DNA from 2 places in the Paenibacillus sp. NPDC057934 genome. Region 2 is predicted to be linked to the other one. Evidence: riboswitches for the same ligand, from Rfam matches in the RefSeq annotation. Region 2 holds a riboswitch; the other holds the start of a gene.

Region 1 (3,415 bases), on a different contig from region 2:
TCACACACCGGATAGCGGCTTTGCTGCTGTTTATGTTAACGGCATTGCTGGGACATTTGGCTTTCTGGAAGCAGAAGGACCACAGAGAGCTGAGAATGCTGGGGGTTGCAGCGGTTCTGCTATGCCTGATGCAGGTGTTTAGCGGGGCGGCGGTTGTGTATACGCTTGGGAATGATAAGCTCTACATCTTTGCCGCTCTTGCTCACATTTTGCTAATTGCCGGACTATTCGGTGTACTGTGTTATATGAGCGTACGGGTATGGCAGCTTAGCAAGGGAAACAGGGATGGATAGAGTGGCTTGCAGGGTGGGACAATAACCTAGAGACACAGTACTTTGCGTCGATGGTTGAAGTAACTGCGGAAAGATCAGGATCTTAGCTTAACATTCATATTTGAATCACTGCATTCGAAGTAGGCTAAGGAGGAGAACATATGCTGCGGATATTGCTGGGGGAATCACCCCGTGTGAACAGCGGTGTGCTCGCTGAGGCGATGGAACATATGGCGGAATTCACATCGCAGCTGCGCAAGGAAATAAACAAGTATGAGGACCGTGATCATGAGTACCGGAAGCTTGAGATCTGGACTCGCGGCCTGATCGTCTCATTAGATGAATTGGAGCAGAGTTGGTTTGCCGCTACCTTTTATCGAAAATCCGTAAAGGCTGGGTATATGGATGATATGTCGGTGGCCGAGCAGGGCGAATATGCGCGATATGTGTATTTTTATAAAAACGGATTTATTCGTGTCTTCTCTTTGCTGGACAAGCTTGGAACGGTATTGAACAGTATTTATGATCTTAATACATCCAGGGTTAAAACCCACTTCTCCTATTTCACGGTACTCCGGGAATTTCTTACTCACAGGGAACATGCTGCGCTAGCCGATCAACTGGAGAACATTAAGAACTCTTACCGGGAGCCACTGCAGAACCTGCGCAAGCGCCGCAATGCCGAAATCCATTATATGAATGCTGAAATGCAAGATGATTTGTGGCAGCGACATCAGGGGCTCCATGACAAAATACAGCTGGAGGATCTTGATAGTCATCTGGAGGATTTGAAGCAGGGGCTGGAAATGGTCTGCAAATCATTAGAGGCTGTATATAAATACAGCCTGGAACAATGGTCTAAGAATACTGGGAAATCCTGATCATGTAAAAATGGAATTCTGCGGAAAATTTTCCTTTGACAAAGAATGCAGAACTAAACTATACTAAATCATGCCTTCTTAGGCTGGATATTTTATGACAACCTACAACACTATATCACATATCTTATCGAGAGCGGCGGAGGGATAGGCCCGATGAAGCCCGGCAACCGATTTATGTTTATGCGTGAACCACGTGTACATAAGTGCCATGGTGCTAATTCCTACAATGCCGTGTGAGTGCGGACGTTGGCAGATGAGACGGCATTGTCTATAAGCGCACAGGGCCTCTTGCGATCTGCAAACGATCGTCGGGGGCTTTTTTTGTATAATTCACTGATATTATCGTTAAAGGAGGACGGCAGCTTGATAGAGCTAAAGAGTCTAACTAAGGTATATGGAAAAGGGAGCAAGACCGCCACCGCACTCTCGGGTCTAAACCTGTCGATCAAAAAAGGGGAAATCTTCGGAGTCATCGGCCATTCCGGGGCAGGGAAAAGCACGCTGATCCGCTGCATTAATCTGCTGGAGCGTCCGACCGAAGGCGAGGTCTGGGTAGATGGCGTCGAGCTGACACAATTACTGGAAGGTCAGCTTCAGGAGAAGCGCCGCAAGATCGGAATGATTTTTCAGCACTTCAATCTGCTGTCCTCCGCTACCGTATATGAGAACATCGCCTTTCCGCTGCGGCTGACACGCGCTTCAAAGAATTTCATTGATAATAAGGTCAAGGAATTGTTGGCTCTGGTAGGGCTGGAGGAACATCGGGACAAGTACCCGGCTCAGTTATCAGGCGGTCAAAAACAGCGTGTCGGCATCGCCCGTGCGTTGGCCAGCGACCCGGATGTGCTTCTTTGTGACGAGGCGACTTCGGCACTTGACCCGCAGACGACGGATTCGATTCTCCGGCTGCTGCTGGATATCAATAAACGATTCCATCTGACCATTGTGCTCATTACGCACGAAATGCATGTGATCCAGAGCATCTGTGACCGGGTAGCTGTCATCCATGGCGGCGGCATTGTGGAGCAGGGAGAAGTGACGGAGGTCTTCCTGAAGCCCAAGCATGAGATTACCCGCGAATTTATCCGTAGTGAGGCACAGCATGATGGGCCGCTCAGAGCAGCTATTGACGCCTCCCATGATGGCTCAGCCCAAGCGGTTAAGATTACCTTCCTCGGGCCCAAAACGTACGGCTCTGCCTTGTCCCAGATTGCACGAGAGACAGGCGTTGATTTTGCTATTCTTTCGGGCACCATCTCTACGATCAAGGATGTGCCCTACGGGCAACTGATCGTTCGCTTTGAAGGAGAGGCCGAGAAGATTGCACAGACCATCGCAGAACTGACGGCTCAAGGTCTTGATGTGGAGGTGATTGCGTAATGGGCGGCTTGAATTTTAGCGAAACGAACTGGCCGGAAATGATGGAGGCCACAATATCCACCCTGAAAATGTTAGGAATTTCCGGAATATTCACAATTATTCTTGGTTTACCACTCGGAATTATGCTATATTTATGGGGGAGATCGGATCAGACCTTTTTAAAAGCTATTTATTCCGTCATTTCTCTCGTAGTGAATATCCTGCGTTCCATCCCGTTCATTATCTTAATTGTAGTCCTAATGCCTGTCAGTAAAGCGGTTGTTGGGACAACCATTGGCGTGTTGGGAACAATACCGGCTTTCGTTATTGCGGCAACACCATTCTTCGCTCGACTTGTAGAGACGGCACTGCGGGAAGTGGATCGTGGGGTTATCGAAGCGGCACAAGGAATGGGAGCATCCACAGGACAGATCGTTATGCGGGTACTTCTGCCGGAGGCAAGACCGGGTCTGCTGGCCGGTATTACCATTACCATCGTTACCATCGTTTCTTATACGGCGATGGCAGGAACAGTCGGCGGAGGAGGACTCGGCGATCTGGCCATCCGATATGGGTATCTACGCTATCAGAAGGAAGTCATGATTATCTCTGTAGTAATAATGGTCATTCTGGTGCAGCTGCTGCAAATGGCCGGTGACCGGCTGGTAAAGTATTTTACAAGGAAATAAGGGGAATTTATTATAGATATCCTTATTACAAAAAAACATACTGTTTGAGGGGGATTTACAAATGAAAAAAGTACTACTGACCTTTTTTAGCCTGACACTGATTCTGGTGCTGGCTGCTTGCGGTAATAACAATACTGCTTCCAATTCCGGAAATGCGGCTGCAACTAACGCTCCAGCCAATACTTCCGCAGAGCCGACCACTGAGCCTGCTGCT
Region 2 (3,415 bases):
ATGGAGTCAGCAGCGTATTGTCTACAATAGTAAGCAGTTCATGCGACTTGGCCCATGTACAGACAGCCTGAATATCCGTGATCATCATCAATGGATTGGTTGGTGTCTCGATCACAACGGCTTTCGTCTCTGGACGACGAACCGACTCCAGCGCCTCTAGATCGTTGGTGTCCACATAAGAAGCACTCACTCCAAACTTAGACATGATCCGCTCCAGCAAGCGGTAAGTTCCGCCGTATAGATCCAGCGATACGATCAGATGATCCCCTTGTCCGAACAGGCTGAAAATCGTTTGTAATGCGGCCATACCGGAACTACAGGCAAATGCAGCATCTCCGGATTCCAATTGCGCCGCTGCCGTTTCCAGCACAGAACGTGTTGGGCTTTTGGTTCGGCTATAGTCAAAGCCTGTACTTTGCCCCAGCTTCGGGTGGCGAAACGCTGTTGAATTATAGATAGGGAAGTTCACCGCGCCGGTGGCCGGGTCTTCCAGCGATCCTATTTGGGCAAGTCTGCTTTCAATCCTCAGTTTGTCGTCCATTCCATATAACCTCCTAATAGTAAGTACACTGCTGCATGCGCATCTATAACTTAAATGATGGGACCAATATCATAGGGTGTTTCTTGGTATACATAGTAATTGAGCCAATTAGAGAACAATAAGTTAGCATGAGCGCGCCAAGTTGCCGGCGGAGTACGCTCCGGATCATCTTTTGGAAAATAATTCTTCGGCAGCGCCATGTCCATGCCCTTGGCTACATCACGGTCATACTCCCACTTCAGGGAAAGCGGATCGTATTCAGAGTGGCCGGTGACAAAAATTTGTCGGCCATCCTTTGTAGCTACCAGATAAATGCCCGCTTCATCCGACTCGGCCAGGATTTGCAGATCTGGATTACTCTCGATATCTTCGCGGGACACATCCGTGTGCCGAGAGTGCGGAACATAGAACAGTTCATCGAACCCGCGCAGCAGCTTTACATTATTATGGTTCAGTGTGTGAGGGAATACGCCAAAACATTTATCAGGCAATGCTTCCTTGCGCACACCGAAGTGATGGTACAGTCCAGCTTGTGCAGCCCAACAGATGTGCATAGTCGAAGTAACATTATCTTTACTCCATTCAAAAATCTCTTTCAGCTCTTCCCAGTACGTTACATCTTCAAAATCCATCTGCTCCACAGGAGCACCGGTCACGATAAGTCCGTCAAATCGGCGGTGGCTAATCTCATCGAAGGTCGTATAGAAGCTGTTCAGATGCTCCGCGGACGTGTTCTTCGAAGTATGGGAACGGGGACGCAGCAGCACAATGTCCACTTGAAGCGGCGAGTTACCGATCAAACGAAGCAACTGGGTTTCCGTGGTTTCTTTGGTAGGCATCAAATTTAGAATGGCAAGGCGCAAGGGACGTATATCCTGTTGAAACGCCTCACTCTCGTCCATGATAAAAATATTTTCTCCCGACAATATCTCTTTCGCCGGCAGGCTGTCTGGAATCTTAATTGGCATCTCTCGTCTTCACTCCTTGGGAATAGAATACCGCTTGGCGGCTGTTGACATTGGGTAAACAAAAAAGACCTCACTCTGAACGAGAAAGGTCATATTTATTCACATATGCGCCTCTCTCATCTGCCAGAAATCTTCACCGGGCATCTGCCCGCCTCAAAGTTTCCTGCAAGAATTAGCACCGTGCGTCTTCACGCCGGTTGCCGGGTTTCATCGGGCTAGTCCCTCCACCTGCTCTTGATAAGATTAAGCTGTATTCAGTTGAATTTTCTTAAAATCACTTTAAATCATGAACCCACTTCTCGTCAAGTCCATACAATGCTGAAGAGCCTTGAAAATGACAAGAATTTTCCTTGAAAGAGGCATACCCCGGCGTTATACTAGACAAGGGTTTTAAACTGGACGACAAGAGGTGAGAGGATTATGGAGGGCGACCCAAGTTCGCAGCTCAGTGTACAGAACGAACAACCACACAGGATTAACATCAGCTTGCCGGCGGCGGGAGCAGTTCTTCTTCATGCCCTCGAAACGTCATTTGCCGCTTCACCCTGACATGACCCCGGCCAAGCTGATTTTTTCTCTGTGCTTTTATTAGCATGTCCCTGGAGAAGACAGGGATCGAAGGAGTGAATCAGATGAAAATCCGGCTGGTCAACGCAGGGGTTTTTACACCTATTGATGATATTAATGAAACATTATCCCCGCCTGGTGAGGGATTTTATTGGATCGATGCTGATGTGGAGGACCTGGAACTCATTCAGCCCATGTTCAATCTGCATGATCTTGCCGTTGAGGACTGCCTTAGCGAAGAGGAGCAGCGTCCAAAAATTGAAATTTACGAAAGCCACTACTTTATTGTAGTGAACAGCATTCGGTTTGATGATGAGGAGATTTTCCTGCGCGCGCTTAACGTCTTTCTCGGAAGACATTTTATCATCACAGTGACGAAGCAGAAGATCAATGAACTACGTGTCTTGAAACCAATGCTGTGGGAGCAGGAAGTTAGCGAACCGGATAAGTTCCTGTATCTGCTAATTGACCTTGTAGTAGATAATTATTTTTCCGTCGGCGATCGAATTGAAGTCCGGATTGAGAAGCTGGAGGAAGATATCCTCATGCATACGAAGAAATCACATCTTAGTGAAATCATCGGTCTGCGCAGTGAAATCCTATGGCTCAAGAAAATGCTCGGTCCGCAAAAGGAAGTTATCAACACGTTGAACAAAAAGGATCTCCGGCTGATCGATGACCAGCTTCAGAAGTATTTCAGCGACATCTATGAGAATGCCGTCAAAATTTCCGAGACCTTTGAGACCTACCGCGATTTGATGGGCAACTTACGAGAAGCTTATCAGTCCAGTATCGCCAACCGAGCCAATGAAATTATGAGAGTATTCACCGCGATTACAACCATATTCATGCCCCTGACTGTCATTACCGGCATCTACGGGATGAACTTTGACCATATGCCCGAGCTGCATAGCAAATATGGCTACTACACCGTAATTGGCCTGATGCTGACCCTCGGCTGCGGAATGCTTTATATCTTCCGTAAGAAAGACTGGCTATGAAGGAATACTAACGAATGCATAAGACGAAGGAGTTCACACCCTAAGGGGCATGAATCCTTCGTCTTTTTGGTATGTAACCCGATGCTAAAAGCTCGTTGCCGAATCAAGGCTTCCAGCCTGCTCCCGCCGGAACCGGATACGGATCAGCCGTAGGCGCTCATAATGGATTTCCAGGCCGCCCGCAGCAGCAGGTGGTGTATCGCCATAGACCTTGTACAGCACCGGCTTCAGGAACAGGTCACCAAACTCTTCATAGGCCTTCCAGACCGCCTGCTGCTCCTCATGCGCCATGCTTTCAAGCTCAAGCTCGATCAGCTTCTCCACAGAATAGCCGTCTT

Evidence for each region. A riboswitch is a leader RNA that binds a small molecule or an ion and turns the genes downstream of it on or off. The one in region 2 is predicted to bind S-adenosylmethionine.
Region 1: another riboswitch for S-adenosylmethionine. It lies ahead of ACFVRY_RS19955 (methionine ABC transporter ATP-binding protein); the one in region 2 lies ahead of metA (homoserine O-acetyltransferase MetA).

The regions. Positions count from the first base shown of each region.
Region 1 covers NZ_JBHVPB010000008.1:302,548-305,962, reverse strand. The annotation lists gene ACFVRY_RS19965 (COX15/CtaA family protein) at 1-293, shown strand, start outside; gene ACFVRY_RS19960 (Cthe_2314 family HEPN domain-containing protein) at 434-1,153, shown strand; SAM riboswitch class I at 1,275-1,413, shown strand; gene ACFVRY_RS19955 (methionine ABC transporter ATP-binding protein) at 1,517-2,533, shown strand; gene ACFVRY_RS19950 (methionine ABC transporter permease) at 2,533-3,201, shown strand; gene ACFVRY_RS19945 (MetQ/NlpA family ABC transporter substrate-binding protein) at 3,263-3,415, shown strand, end outside.
Region 2 covers NZ_JBHVPB010000014.1:36,166-39,580, forward strand. The annotation lists gene ACFVRY_RS26355 (PLP-dependent transferase) at 1-541, opposite strand, end outside; gene metA (homoserine O-acetyltransferase MetA) at 592-1,509, opposite strand; SAM riboswitch class I at 1,623-1,753, opposite strand; gene corA (magnesium/cobalt transporter CorA) at 2,142-3,077, shown strand; gene ACFVRY_RS26370 (HRDC domain-containing protein) at 3,162-3,415, opposite strand, start outside.